3 regions of the Streptomyces sp. NPDC060205 genome follow, and region 2 is predicted to be linked to each of the others. Evidence: riboswitches for the same ligand, from Rfam matches in the RefSeq annotation. Region 2 holds a riboswitch; each other region holds the start of a gene.
The links. Region 2 has a riboswitch for cyclic di-AMP ahead of ACFWGJ_RS13625 (transglycosylase SLT domain-containing protein). Riboswitches for the same ligand answer to the same signal wherever they lie in the genome.
Positions count from the first base shown of each region.

Region 1: linked by a shared signal. The riboswitch ahead of ACFWGJ_RS22605 (M23 family metallopeptidase) and the one ahead of ACFWGJ_RS13625 (transglycosylase SLT domain-containing protein) in region 2 are both predicted to bind cyclic di-AMP.
Region 3: linked by a shared signal. The riboswitch ahead of ACFWGJ_RS20615 (peptidoglycan DD-metalloendopeptidase family protein) and the one ahead of ACFWGJ_RS13625 (transglycosylase SLT domain-containing protein) in region 2 are both predicted to bind cyclic di-AMP.

Region 1 is NZ_JBHWZP010000127.1:18,326-22,823, forward strand. Features, by position in the region: gene ACFWGJ_RS22590 (dihydrofolate reductase family protein) at 1-649, shown strand, start outside; tRNA gene ACFWGJ_RS22595 (tRNA-Met) at 702-775, shown strand; gene ACFWGJ_RS22600 (PP2C family protein-serine/threonine phosphatase) at 955-2,088, shown strand; cyclic di-AMP (ydaO/yuaA leader) riboswitch at 2,365-2,522, shown strand; gene ACFWGJ_RS22605 (M23 family metallopeptidase) at 2,534-3,583, shown strand; gene ACFWGJ_RS22610 (PrsW family intramembrane metalloprotease) at 3,849-4,498, opposite strand, start outside.
Region 2 is NZ_JBHWZP010000060.1:13,545-18,042, reverse strand. Features, by position in the region: gene ACFWGJ_RS13630 (CocE/NonD family hydrolase) at 1-1,915, shown strand, start outside; cyclic di-AMP (ydaO/yuaA leader) riboswitch at 2,256-2,420, shown strand; gene ACFWGJ_RS13625 (transglycosylase SLT domain-containing protein) at 2,424-3,140, shown strand; gene ACFWGJ_RS13620 (HAD family hydrolase) at 3,134-4,051, opposite strand; gene ACFWGJ_RS13615 (NAD(P)-binding domain-containing protein) at 4,271-4,498, opposite strand, start outside.
Region 3 is NZ_JBHWZP010000110.1:6,537-11,034, forward strand. Features, by position in the region: gene ACFWGJ_RS20605 (SDR family oxidoreductase) at 1-770, opposite strand, end outside; gene ACFWGJ_RS20610 (TetR/AcrR family transcriptional regulator) at 1,016-1,594, shown strand; gene ACFWGJ_RS20615 (peptidoglycan DD-metalloendopeptidase family protein) at 1,756-2,658, opposite strand; cyclic di-AMP (ydaO/yuaA leader) riboswitch at 2,663-2,838, opposite strand; gene ACFWGJ_RS20620 (alpha-galactosidase) at 3,123-4,498, opposite strand, start outside.

The DNA.
Region 1 (4,498 bases), on a different contig from region 2:
CCAGCAGGGCCTCGCCGACGAACTGCAGCTCGCCCTCGCGCCGCTCGTCGTGGGGCAGCCGCACGCGCCGAAGCTCTTCGGGGACGGCGAATACCCCGGCGGCCCCCGCAGCCGGCTGCGACTCGTCGAGACCCGGCCCGTGGGAGACGTGGTGCTCATGCGGTACGTGCCCACCGCGCCCGGCGCCGGGCCCGTACCCTCCGCCGCCGACCACCGGTGGCTGGCGCTCGCCTGCGAACTGGCCGCCGAGTGCCCGCCCTCGGAGACCGCCTTCAGCGTCGGCGCGGTCGTCGTCGCGGCCGACGGCACGGAGCTGGCCCGCGGGTACTCCCGCGAGTCCGACCCCGTCGCGCACGCCGAGGAGGCCGCGCTCGCCAAGATCGCGCCGGACGATCCCCGGCTCCCCGCCGCCACGGTCTACAGCAGCCTGGAACCCTGCGCCCGCCGCGCCTCGCGGCCCGCGCCCTGCGCCCGGCTGATCCTCGACGCGGGGGTGCGCCGGGTCGTCACCGCGTGGCGCGAGCCCGACACGTTCGTGGCCGCCGCCGACGGGAACGGCCTGCTCGCGGCGGAGGGCGCCGACGTCGTCGTACTCCCGGAGCACGAGAGCGCGGCCAAGGCACCCAACCGGCACCTGAACCAGGGCTGACATCTACCGGTGTGCGCCGGGTCCCGCGAATGGCGTACAGTGGAGTCAACGACGCGGGGTGGAGCAGCTCGGTAGCTCGCTGGGCTCATAACCCAGAGGTCGCAGGTTCAAATCCTGTCCCCGCTACTGAAGGCCTGAGGCCGGAATCCAATGGATTCCGGCCTCAGGTGTTTTCCGCTGCTCCAGCAGCCGTGTCGCGTGCCGTCCCGTACGCCGGCGCTCACCCGCCCGGTCCCCGTCCGCTCGCCCCTCACCGCCGGTCACTGAACTCTGGACGGAGCGAGGTGGTCGAGGGCAGGAGACACGTGATCGGGCGTCGAGCGGTCGAGCAGCGGTCGCCGGGCTCCGCCGGGTCGCAGCCGGACAGACGGACCGGCCTGTATCCCCGTACCCGCGCGGTCGTCCGCGTGCTGCCCGCGCTGCTGATCGTCGCCGGAGTCCTGTACGACGTCCTCACCCCGCAGTACTTCACCGCCGCTCCCTTCCTCTCGGCCGCCTCGCTCGTCGCCGCGCCCCTGCTGTCGCTCGGCGCCACCGTGTGGACGGGCGTCGCGGGGACGGCGGCCATGGTCCTCGTCACCCTGCGGTTCGCCGTCGACGCGAGCGGGATCACCGAGATCGCCACCGTGGCGACGGTCGCCTGCCTCGCCGTCGTCATCAACCGGCTCGTGAGCCTGGGCAACGCCCGGCTGGCCTCCGCCCACGAGATCGCCGAGGCCGCCCAGCGGGCCGTCCTGCCCGAACCCGCCGCGCGCACCGGCGGCCTCGACCTCGCGGTGCGGTACGTGGCCGCGCAGACCGACGCGCTCATCGGCGGCGACCTCTACGCCGTGCAGGACACCCCGCACGGCGTACGGCTCGTCGTGGGCGACGTACGGGGGAAGGGCATGGGCGCGGTCGCCGCCGTGGCCGTCGTCATCGGCGCCTTCCGGGAGGCCGCCGAACAGGAGAGCACCCTGGAGGCGGTCGCCCAGCGGCTGGAGCGGTCGCTGATGCGCGAAGGGGTGCGGCGCGACAGCGTCGAGGTCTTCGAGGGCTTCATCACCGCCGTGCTCGCCGAGATCCCGCACGGCAGCCAGCGTGTACGACTCGTCAACCGCGGCCATCCCGGACCGCTCCTGCTGCGCGGCGACGGGACCGTGCACACGCTCGCCGCGGCGGAACCCGCGCTGCCGCTCGGGATGGGCGACCTGGGCGCCTGGCCCGACCGCGCGCAGGAGGAGGACTTCCCGGGCGGATCCATGCTGCTCTTCCACACGGACGGGCTGTCCGAGGCCCGGGACGGTCGGGGCGTGTTCTTCGACCCGGCGGCCCGGCTGTCCGGGCGGGAGTTCGCCGGGCCCGACGCGCTGCTCGCCGAACTGGTGGACGACGTGCTCCGGTACACGGGGGGCGGCGGTACGGACGACATGGCGCTGCTCGCCGTCCGGCGGCCGTGAGGGCGTCGGGGCGTCTTCCCGGACCTCTCCCGGACCTCACCGCACCTATATCACCTGCAGTAGTCGAACGACGCCCCTGCGCATAACAACTGACACACCGTCAACAAAAACGGTACCTGTGAATGGCGATCAACTCGCCCGATTTACCCCGCTCGCAGCGTTTAAGTCCAGGCCAGCAGCCGTAACGATCATCAGGAACAGCTTGGAATCCGGTGCCTGAGTCTATTAACGTTCGATAACGCAGCGCGGTGTCCCAGCCGTCACAAGAGACGGCTCCGTGCGCACGCGCCGAATCCCGCAAGGGAACCGGGGAACCACCTACATGGGGTGAATCGCGTGTCTTTCGTGGTGGTGAACACCGCGGTTGACGCGCGTAGGAGACCTTCCTGCTCCGAACCCGTCAGCTAACCCGGTAGGCGAGAAGGAAGGAAAGGAGCGCGCCCACGTGGCGTTCAACAGGCCTGCCCCCACACCCTCGTTCATGCCTGACGAGGTGACGGGAGAGACCTCGGGCGACAAGAAGCCCGACACCTTCGCCTTCGGCGCCCGCAGGGACGATGAGCCCTGGGAGCCCTGGAATCCCAGCGCGGACACCGTCGTTCCCGTCCGCGGCAAGCACCGCGTCGCCAAGCAGCGTGGCGGGGGACTCGCCCGCAGCTCCACCGTTCTGGGCGTCGGCGTCATAGCCGCCGTCGGCGCGGGCGGCATGGCCTCCGCGCAGACCGGCAAGCCGCCGGTGTCGATCTCGATCCCCGACCTGCCGAACGTCGGCTCGCTGATCTCCGACGACGAGGCCCCCGAGGGCTCCAGCACGGCGCTCACCGCCGCCGGCCTCACCGAGGCCGACGCCGAGGAGGGCAACGCCGACGCCGGCGAGGCCCTGCGCTCTCGCATCATGCTCCAGGCCGAACTCCAGCAGGACCAGGTCGACCGCGAGGCCCAGGCGTCCGCCGAGGCCGCCGCCGCGAAGAAGGCCGCCGCACTCGCGGCCAAGGAGCAGGACGCAGCGAAGGCCAAGGCCGCCGCCGCGAAGGAGAAGAAGGAGCAGGAGGCCAAGGCGAAGGCCGAGGCCGCGCGCCTCGCCGAGCTGGCCAAGCAGTTCACGCTGCCCACCTCCTCGTACACGATCACCTCCACCTTCGGGCAGTCCGGCTCGCTGTGGTCCTCCGGTCAGCACACGGGTCTGGACTTCGCCGCTCCCACGGGTACCCCGATCAAGGCCGTTCACAGCGGCACGATCACCGAGGCGGGCTGGAGCGGCTCGTACGGCTACCGCACGGTCCTCACGCTCGACGACGGTACGGAGCTCTGGTACGCCCACCAGTCGTCGATCGGCGTCAGCGTCGGGCAGAAGGTCAGCACCGGCGACGTCATCGGGCGCGTGGGCGCCACCGGCAACGTCACCGGGGCGCACCTCCACCTGGAGGTCCACACGGCCGGCGGCAGCGGGATCGACCCGATGGCGTGGCTGCGCGGCAAGGGCCTCAACCCGTAAACCACTCTCAGCGGCCGGCCTGGCCGGCCTCCCGCCCCGCGGTCTCCTGACTCCCACTGACACAGACCTGAAAAAACTGACGCGCGCGTCCGGGTGACGCGCGCGTCTTTGCCTTTTTCGCTGAGGGGCGCGGGGGACTGCGCGCTCAGCCATGGACGGCCCGCGCCTGGGTCTCGGCTTCGGTCGGTACGGCGTGTTTTTTGCTTTGAGGGGCGCGGGGAACTGCGCGACCAGCCACGGACGGCCCGCGCGGGACCGCGGCGCGTCAGGTTCGGTACGGGTTGTATGCCGGGTAAGGCGGCGGATACCCGTACCCCGCCACAGGCCACGGCACCGGCGCCCCCACAGTCGCCCGCGCCGCGTACGCCAGCGCCGGCCGGGCCGGCTCCCGCCGAGCCCACAGCTCGTGCAGCAACTCCCGCTCCCGTACGGCGAAGTCCGCCCCCGCCCGGCCCCGGCGCCCGCGATGGCGGAGAAACGCCAGCGAGGTGGCGTACGCCTCGTACTCCGCCACCGCCCGCCCCGCGTCCCGCCCGCCATGGTGCGTGGCGTACTCCCGCGCCAGCCGCCGCGCCTTCATCGAGCCGAGCACGAACGGCTCGGCCGCGGCCAGCCAGCCTGCCACGGCGTACGAGGGCAGTTCCGTGCGGACCGTGCCCAGTTCCCGCTGGCGTGTCCAGACGGCCAGCCAGGTGAGCAGCCCGAAGGACGGGACCATGAACGCCGCGTAGACCGCGAAAAAGCCGTACTCGCCGAACGCCGACGAGCCGTTCCACATCGCGTGCATGCCCATCGCGAGCAGCAGCCCGGTGAGGGGCAGGAGCACGCGCCGCACCTGCTGGCGGTCGGCCGAGAGCGCCGCGATGCCGAAGCCGATGCCCGTCAGCACGGTGAACAGCGGATGCGCGAAGGGCG
Region 2 (4,498 bases):
GCTGACCGACTGGACCGCCCCGCGCGACTGGCAGCGCCACCCCTGGTACGCGGGCCACGGCTACGCCTCCGTGCGCGTGGACGTCCGCGGCCACGGCAACTCCGAGGGCCTGCCGGGTGACGAGTACTCCGCGACGGAACTGGCCGACGGCGTCGAGGTCGTCGACTGGCTCGCCGCCCAGCCCTGGTGCTCCGGCAAGGTCGGCATGTTCGGCATCTCCTGGGGCGGCTTCAACTCCCTCCAGATCGCGGCCCTCGCGCCCGAACCGCTCAAGGCCGTCGTCACGGTCTGCTCGTCGGACGACCGCTACGACAACGACGTGCACTACATGGGTGGTTCCGTACTCGCCGTCGACATGCACGCGTGGGCGGCGACCATGCTCGCGTTCGTGGCGCGCCCGCCCGATCCCGCGTACGTGGGCGAGTCCTGGCGCGACCTGTGGGTGGAACGACTGGAGTCGGTCGATCCGTTCCTGCACACCTGGCTCGCCCACCAGACGAGGGACGAGCAGTGGCGGCGCGGCAGCGTCTGCGAGGACTACTCGGCGATCCGGGCGGCCGTGCTGGCGGTCGGCGGCTGGCACGACCCGTACCGGGACACCGTGCTGCGTCTCGTGGAACACCTCCCGCCGGACCGCGTACGGGGCCTGATCGGGCCCTGGTCGCACCAGTACCCCGACCGGGGGCTGCCGCCGGGTCCCGCCATCGGCTTCCTCCAGGAGACGCTGCGCTGGTGGGACCACTGGCTGAAGGACACCGACACCGACACCGGGGCCGACAGCGGCGGCACCGGGGCCGGCGGCTCCGGCTCCGGCTCCGGTCCCGGCTCCGGAGTCATGTCCGAGCCGCTCCTTCGCTCGTACGTCAGCGACTCGCACCCTCCGGCGACGGTGTACCCGGTGCTGCCCGGCCGCTGGGTCGGCGACCCCGCCTGGCCCTCCCCCCTGGTCGCGCACGTCCCGTACACGCTCCAGGGCGCCCCCGTCACGGTGCGCTCCCCGCAGCACACCGGGCTGGACGCGGGCCGCTTCTTCCCCTTCGGCAACGAGGCCGATCTGCCGCCGGACCAGCGGGAGGAGGACGCGCGGTCGGTGTGCTTCGAGTTCGAGGTGCCGGAGGAGATCTGGGTACTGGGCCGTCCGCGCGTGCGCCTGAGGCTCACCTCCGCGGCGAAACGTGGACAAGTAGTGGCCCGTCTGTGCGACGTGGCACCCGACGGCTCCTCGACGCTGGTCACCCGAGGCGCCCTGAACCTGACAGCCCGTCATGGCCGTGACCAGGTGGTTCCCTGGGAACCGGGCTCCACGGAGGATGTGCTCTTCGAACTGAACGGCATCGGCCACGCCTTCCCGCCAGGCCATCGCATCCGGCTCGCGGTGTCCTCCGCGTACTGGCCGTGGATCTGGCCCCAGCCGGGCTCGGAGGCGGGCTTCACCCTCACTCCGTCCGGCAGCGAACTGGAACTACCGCTCCGCGCCCAGGAGTCGGACCCCTCCATCACCTTCGAGGAACCGGAGCAGTCGGCTCCGCTGGGCGTGAACTTCCCCGCCACACTGGACGAGCCGCGCCCCGAACGCCTCGTGGTCCGCGATGTCGCGAAGGGTGAATGGCGCCTGGAAGTGGATCCGCGATACGGCGGCACCCGGGTCTATCCGGACGGTCTCGAATTCACCGAGGACGCACTGGAGACGTACACGATCAATGAGTCCGACCCGTTGTCCGCGCGCACCCGGTCCGACTGGTCCGTGCGACTGCACCGGCCGGAAATGCCGTGGGACGCGAGTGTCGAGACGCACTCCGAAATCACCTGCGACGAGGCGGACTTCATCACCTCGAACGAAGTGATCTGCAGGGACGGCGACGAAGTGGTGTTCCACCGCACCTGGGAGAAAAGGATTCCGCGTACGGCGGGATGAGCCGGGGCGCTTTCACGTGCCTCCAGGACCGCACATGGCGCCCGTATCCGGCGCCCATGTCCGCTCCCACAGAATATTGCGTATCACCCTTTTTATGGACATTGGCCGCCCGCGCCAGTGAATTGAGTCACGCCCGCGCGGAATGATCGTTTTGCCGACTCTGCCGATTTCCCTTTGCGGAAAGCAAGTTGAACTTCACCTTCCGTTTCGATCAAGAGATATTCACCCGACATGGCAGTTCATTGGACTCGCCGCGTGAATGCGGGGCTTGTTCACGGCATGTGCTCTCGCATACGTTCACGTCACTCCGGACGGATCGCCTAATCCTGCCGCCGCCCGGAAATCCCAGTCACCCATTCACTCGCGTACGGCAGGAGCGGGGGACCCAGGTAAGCCGCCGTTCCGGACATCGGGACGGCTAGGGGTCAAGTCGCGCACCCCACGCGGCCGGGCATCTCCAGCCCGAACCCGACAGCTCACCTCGCAGGCGCCGGAGAGGACATTCGCCATGCCCGCACGAGGCAAGCACCGCCGCCCCAGAAACAGCACCCTCACCCGTGGCATCGTCGCCGCCGGGACGGGCGGAGCCGCACTCGCGCTCCCCCTCGTGGGAGCCACCGGCGCCCAGGCCGCCACCCCGAACGCGGTCCCCCAGGTCTCGCTGGTCACCTACAAGGTGGTCCAGGGCGACACCCTGTCCAAGATCGCCAAGGCGCACACCACGGGCGACTGGAAGAAGCTGTACAAGGCCAACCGCGCGGTCATCGGCGACGACCCGGGGGTCATCCGGCCGGGCCTCAAGCTGACCGTGGGCACGAAGAACGGCCAGACCTCGGCGAAGACGGCCACGGCGTCCAAGGCGTCCACGGCGTCCGCCGTCACCCCGGCCTCGGCGAAGACCTACACCGACGACCTCGACGGCTGGATCAGGCAGTCCCTGGACGTCATGGCCCAGCAGGGCATCCCGGGCACCTACGACGGCATCCACCGCAACATCATCCGCGAGTCGTCGGGCAACCCGCAGGCCATGAACAACTGGGACTCCAACGCGGTCGCCGGCACACCCTCGAAGGGGCTCCTGCAGGTCATCGACCCGACCTTCTCGGCCTACCACGTGACCGGTACGTCGCTGGACCCGTTCGACCCGGTCGCCAACATCACGGCGGCGTGCAACTACGCCGCCGCGCGCTACGGCTCGATCGACAACGTCTTCGGCGCCTACTGACCGACGCCCGAGCGGGCCCCCGGACCGGCCTGCCGGCCGACACGGGGGCCCGTCCGGTCGGTACGGCCCGTCCGGTCGGTCCCGTCCGCGCGATCGGTCCGGCCGGTGGAGAACATGCGCTCCAGGACCACCGCGATGCCGTCGTCCTCGTTCGAGAGGGTGATCTCGTCGGCGACGGACTTGAGTTCGGGATGCGCGTTGGCCATCGCCACCCCGCGCGCCGCCCAGTCGAACATCGGGATGTCGTTCGGCATGTCCCCGAAGGCGATGGTCTGCGCCGACGTCAGGCCCAGCCGGCCGGCGGCGAGCGCGAGGCCCGTGGCCTTCGTGATGCCGCATGGCTGGAGTTCGACGGTCCCGGGCCCCGACATCGTCACGGTGGCGAGGGAACCGACCGCTCCACGGGCGGCGGACGCCAACTCGTCGTCGGAGAGCAGGGAATGCCGCAGCAGCACCTTGCTGATGGGCCGGGTCCACAGGTCGTCGCGCCGCAGCACCCGTACCGCCGGCAGCGTCGGGTGGGGCATCTCGTACCCCGGCTCGATGAGCGTGAGTCCGTCGACCCCGTCCTGGTCGACGGCCGCGTACACCTCGCCGACCTCCGCCTCGATCTTGCCGAGAGCGACCTCGGCCAGCTCCCGTTCGAGCGTGACGGACCACACCATGCGGTCCGCGCCGGCGTCGTACAACTGCGCGCCCTGTCCGCACACCGCGAGCCCCTGGCTGCCGAGTTCGTCCAGCAGCGGCCGTACGCGCGGGGCGGGGCGCCCCGTCACCACGAGGTGCCGGGCGCCTGCCCCGACCGCCATCGCCAGCGCCGCGCGCGACCGGTCCGAGAGGGTGTCGTCGCCGCGCAGCAGCGTCCCGTCCAGGTCAGTGGCGATGAGTGAATATGCAATCGGTGGGGCCATGATCAGAGAATACGGATCGAATCCCCCAGCGACTCGACGGGAACCGGACGTCGTCCGGCACCCCGACCGTCCCACGCGTCGTCGCGGGCCCCAGCAGACCCCTGGAGTTCAGGCCGATCCCATGACATATCGGCCACCGGGCCGACCTGATTCACGCCCCCTCCAGACCGCCCGCGTGCGCCCGCGCGCGCTCCCACCGAGCGCGCCCGCGCCCCGGGTTCAGCGGTGCCGTGCCGCCAGATGCCGGACCAGCCGCGGCGAGGCGAACTCCGTCCCGCACACGAACCGCATCACCGGGCCGTACGAGGCCGCGGCCGGCAGCCCCGTGAAGTACAGACCGGGCACGGAGGAGCTGAATCCGGCGCCCAGCCTCGGTGTCCCGCGGCTGACGGCCAGCCGTGTCCGCAGCTCATGGCCGAGGAAGTCCATCGCGGCGAGGTCGACGCG
Region 3 (4,498 bases), on a different contig from region 2:
AAGCCGAAATGGGGCCCGGCGTCCCCCGGTGCGACGGAGGCGACCGGCAGGCCGAGGCTGCGGCCGACCGCCTCGGCGATGGCCTTGGTGGTGACGGTCTCCTCGGCGACGGCGTGCAGCCGCGTCCCCGCGGGCGCCTGTTCCATGCCGAGGCGGATGAGGCGGGCCGCGTCGTCGCGGTGCACCGCCGACCAGGCGGCGGTGCCGTCGCCGACGTAACCGGAGACGCCCCTTTCGCGGGCGGCCGCGGTGAGGAAGTTGACGAACCCCCAGTCGCCGTGGCCGTGGACGCTCGGCGCGAACCGCGTGATCACGGTCCGTACGCCCTGGGCCACGTAGTCCAGGGCGAGGTTCTCGCTGCCGCCCCGGTTGGAGTCCGGGCCGACGGCCGGCGAGACGTCGTCCTCGGTGGCGGGCCGCCCTTCGACGAGGCCGGAGAGGGGCGCGGCGACCACGAACGGGCGGCCGGTCCCGGCGAGGGCGTCGCCGAGCGCCCGGACCGAGGCGCGCTCGGATCGGTCGGACTCGGCGGGATCGCCCCAGTCGTGCTTGTTGGCCAGGTGGATGACCGCGTCCGCCTGGTCGGCGCCCCGCCGCAGCGAGCCGAGATCGTCGAGGTCGCCGCGGAGGATGCCGACGCCCTTGGCGGCGAGGGCCTTCTCGGCCCGGTCGGACCGGGCCAGGCCGATGACCTGGTGGCCCGTGGAGACGAGCTCGTCGACCACGGCGGAGCCGATCCAGCCGGTCGCTCCGGTGACGAATGCACGCATGAGCGTGACCTCCTTCGCCCTGAAGAGGGCAGGTGAGTGGACGGATGAAGGACGGATGAGGGGTGGAGACGGGTGTGGGGACAGGTGGGGCCTGCCGGGCACGGCACTGACACCGCGTCAGATTGCTTGTGATGCAGCGCCGTTACCGCGAGACGGGCGGCACGAGGCCGGAGACCCATTTCCGAGTCACCGTGCACCGTAAAGGTAACACATTCGAGACACCGTGCCTCGTATAGAGTTGCGGGATGGTGGATGGAAGCGGCCGCGGACGGCCCCGCAGTGAGAGCGCACGGGCCGCCGTGCTGCACGCCGTCGACGACCTACTGGTGGAGGTGGGGTACGCGGCCCTGACCATGAAGGGCATCGCCGAGCGGGCGGGCGTGGGCCGGCAGACCGTGTACCGCTGGTGGTCGAACAAGGCGGAGGTGCTCTACGAGGCCAGCGTCATCGACGCCCGGCAGGAACTGTCCGTGCCCCGCAGCGGGGATCCCCGCGAGGACCTCAAGGCCTATCTCGACGCACTCGTGGGCTTCCTGGCCCGCTCCGACGCGGGCGCGGCCTACCGTGCCCTCATCGGCGAGGCCCAGCACGACGCGGAGGTCGCCGCGCTGCTCGCGTCCCGCGACATCCTCGGGGAGAGCGCGGCGGAGGTCGTGGAGGCGGTGCGGAAACCGAGCGGCACCGACCTCTCGCCGGAACAGGCGACCGCGCTGCTGATCGGCCCGCCCTTCTTCCACATCCTGTCCGGGCGCAGCGCGGACGGCCTCGACACCGGACAGCTCACGGATCAGTTCCTGCGCGTCCTGAACCGTCCGGGGGCCTGAAACGCCTGTGAACGCCCCCGCCCCCGCCGCTGTTCCCGCCGGCCGTCCGGCCCCGGACATGCCGAAGGCCGGACCCCGGGGATCACAGGGTCCGGCCTTCGGAGCTTCACATCGGTCGACGCCCGCGGGCGTCGGTCCGCGTCAGGCGGCGTCGGAGGGTGTCAGACGGAGACGCCCTTGGCGCGCAGGTAGGCCAGCGGGTCCACGTCCGAGCCGTAGTCCGGGGTGGTGCGGATCTCGAAGTGCAGGTGCGGGCCGGTGACGTTGCCCGTGGCACCCGAGAGGCCGACCTGCTGTCCGCCGGTCACGCTCTGACCGGCCGAGACGGAGAGGGAGGACAGGTGGGCGTACTGGGCGTAGTGGCCGTCGGCGAGCTGGATGACGACCTGGTTGCCGTACGCGCCGCCCCATCCGGCGGAGACGACCGTGCCCGCGCCGACGGACTTGAGCGCGGTGCCGGTGGGCACGACGAAGTCGACACCGGTGTGGTACCCGCTGGACCACATGCTGCCCGACATCTTGTACGAGGTGCCGATGGACGCCCCCGCGACCGGCAGCGTGAAGCCGGTGGCCGTCGAGGTGTCGGCGGCCTTGGACGCCGTGGTCGTCTTCTTGGCCGCGGACTTGTCGGCGGCCTTGGGGGCGGTGGAGCCGGAGCCGGCCGCCGCCTTGCCACCGAGGGCGAGCTTCAGACCCGGGTGGATGAGGGACGGGTCGCCGCCGATGGACGTGCGGTTGTCCGAGTACAGCTTCTTCCAGCCACCGTCGACGTCCTGCGTGTCGGCGATCTTCGACAGGGAGTCGCCCGAGCGCACGGAGTAGGTCCTGGTCGTGACCTTCTTCGTCTCGGCCTGCTTCTCGGCGGCCGGAGCGGCGGCGACGGACTTGCTCGCGACGTTCGCGGCGCTCGCCACGGAGTCCGCGGCGGTCTGCGGAGTCGCGGCGTGCGCTCCGGTGGCGCCGAGCAGCGGAAGGGCGAGAGCTGCGCCCCCGGTGCCGGCCACGGCCATGGAGCGGGAGAAACGCGGGGACTTGGGACGGCGGTGCTTACCCTTCGCGGGCATGACGAATTCCTCTCCGGCGCCTGCGAGGTGAGCTGTCGGGTGCGAGCTGGAGATGCCCGGCCGTGCTTTCGCACGACTTAACCCCAAGCCGTTCCGGAGACCGGAACAGGCGTACTACCTGTGGGTCCCCCGCTCCTGCCACATACGGGTGAGTGTGCGGATTCCGGGCGGCGGCAGGATTGGGCGTCCGTCCGGATTGGAGGTGAACGTAAGCGACATGAAGAGGCGCAAACAAGCTTGAGGGTTTCCTGTGTGCCCCGTTTTCTTGATCCTCGACCGAAATACCAGTCACCCTGTGTGAATGGGGACCGTCCTCGGTTTGTTAAAGCCCTGAAAACAAAGCGGACTTACGTGAGCATGGCGACAGCGGAACGTCACGGATATGACGCTGCTCACCAAGGACCGCCTCAGGAGCCTTCACTCCGGAGCTAGTTGGAATGAAGGCTCCATTACGGACAGATCAGTCAGATGCGACGCAGGCGGATAACTGCCGCATCGAGGTCGCCGCGCAACCCCGTCCGCAGCCCGTGATGCAACAGCACCGCACCACGGTGGACTTCGCCCGTTTCGAGGCATTCGTACGATGCCGACGGGTCGAGGCCCCGCAGCCTCACCGGCAGGGCAGGCTCGCCGTAGTGCTGGGCCTGGAGCCAGGCGAGGACGACGACCTCGCCGTCACGGACGTACTGGACGGCGCTCAGTCCGCCCTGCGGCGCCCGCAGCCGGTGCAGCTCACCGCGCTGCACGACGGGCCTGATCTCCTTGTAGAGCTCCACCCAGGTCCGCGCCTCGGCCAGCTCCTCCTCGGTCCAGCGGGTGAGGTCGCCGCCGACGCCGAGGACCCCGGCCATCGCGCTCACGAACCGGAAGCGCAGCGAGCTGACACGTCCGTTGAGCTGGGTGTTCGGGCTGTCGGTGACCCAGGCGGCCATGGCCCGCGCGGGATGCACCTGACTGAAGCCGTGCTGGATGGCGAGCCGGTCGAGCGGGTCCGTGTTGTCGGAGGTCCACACCTGGTCCGTACGCGCCATGATCCCGAGGTCGATCCGCCCGCCGCCGCCCGAGCAGGACTCGAAGGCGACACCCGGGTGGGCCGCCCGCAGCCGGTCCAACAGCTTGTACAGGGCGTGCACATGGTCCACCCACAGCCGCTGCGGATAGGCCTCGCCGGGCCAGCCCGCGTCCGTGAAGGCGCGGTTGAAGTCCCACTTCACGTAGTCGATCGGCGCGCTGGAGAGCAGTGCGTCGAGCTGTTCCCACAGGTATTCCTGGACGTCCTCGCGTGCGAGGTTGAGCACGAGCTGATTGCGCAGTTCCGTCCGCTTCCGTCCCGGCTGGAACTGCACCCAGTCCGGGTGCGCGCGGTACAGCTCACTGTCCGGGTTGACCATCTCGGGCTCGACCCAGATGCCGAACTGCATCCCGAGCCCGTGCACGTGGTCACCCAGCGGCTTCAGCCCGCCCGGGAAGCGGTCCCGGTTGACCGTCCAGTCGCCGAGGCCGGCCCGGTCGCTGGTGCGCGCCCCGAACCAGCCGTCGTCGACCACGAACAGCTCGACACCGGCGTCGGCGGCCCGGCGGGCGAGCGCCCGCTGCTGCTCCTCGGAGATGTCGAACTCCGTGGCCTCCCAGGAGTTGTAGAGCACGGGCCGGTCCCGCTCCGCGTCCGGGATCACGTACGCGCGCTGGTACGCGTGCCAGGCGCGGCTCGCCCCGCCGAAGCCGCCGTCGCTCCACAGCCCCGCGAAGACGGGGGTGACGAAGGTCTCCCCCGGCTCCAGCCGCAGTAGGCCCGAGTCGTCGTATCCGGCCCCGCCGGTGATCTGCACGCGCGCGTCGG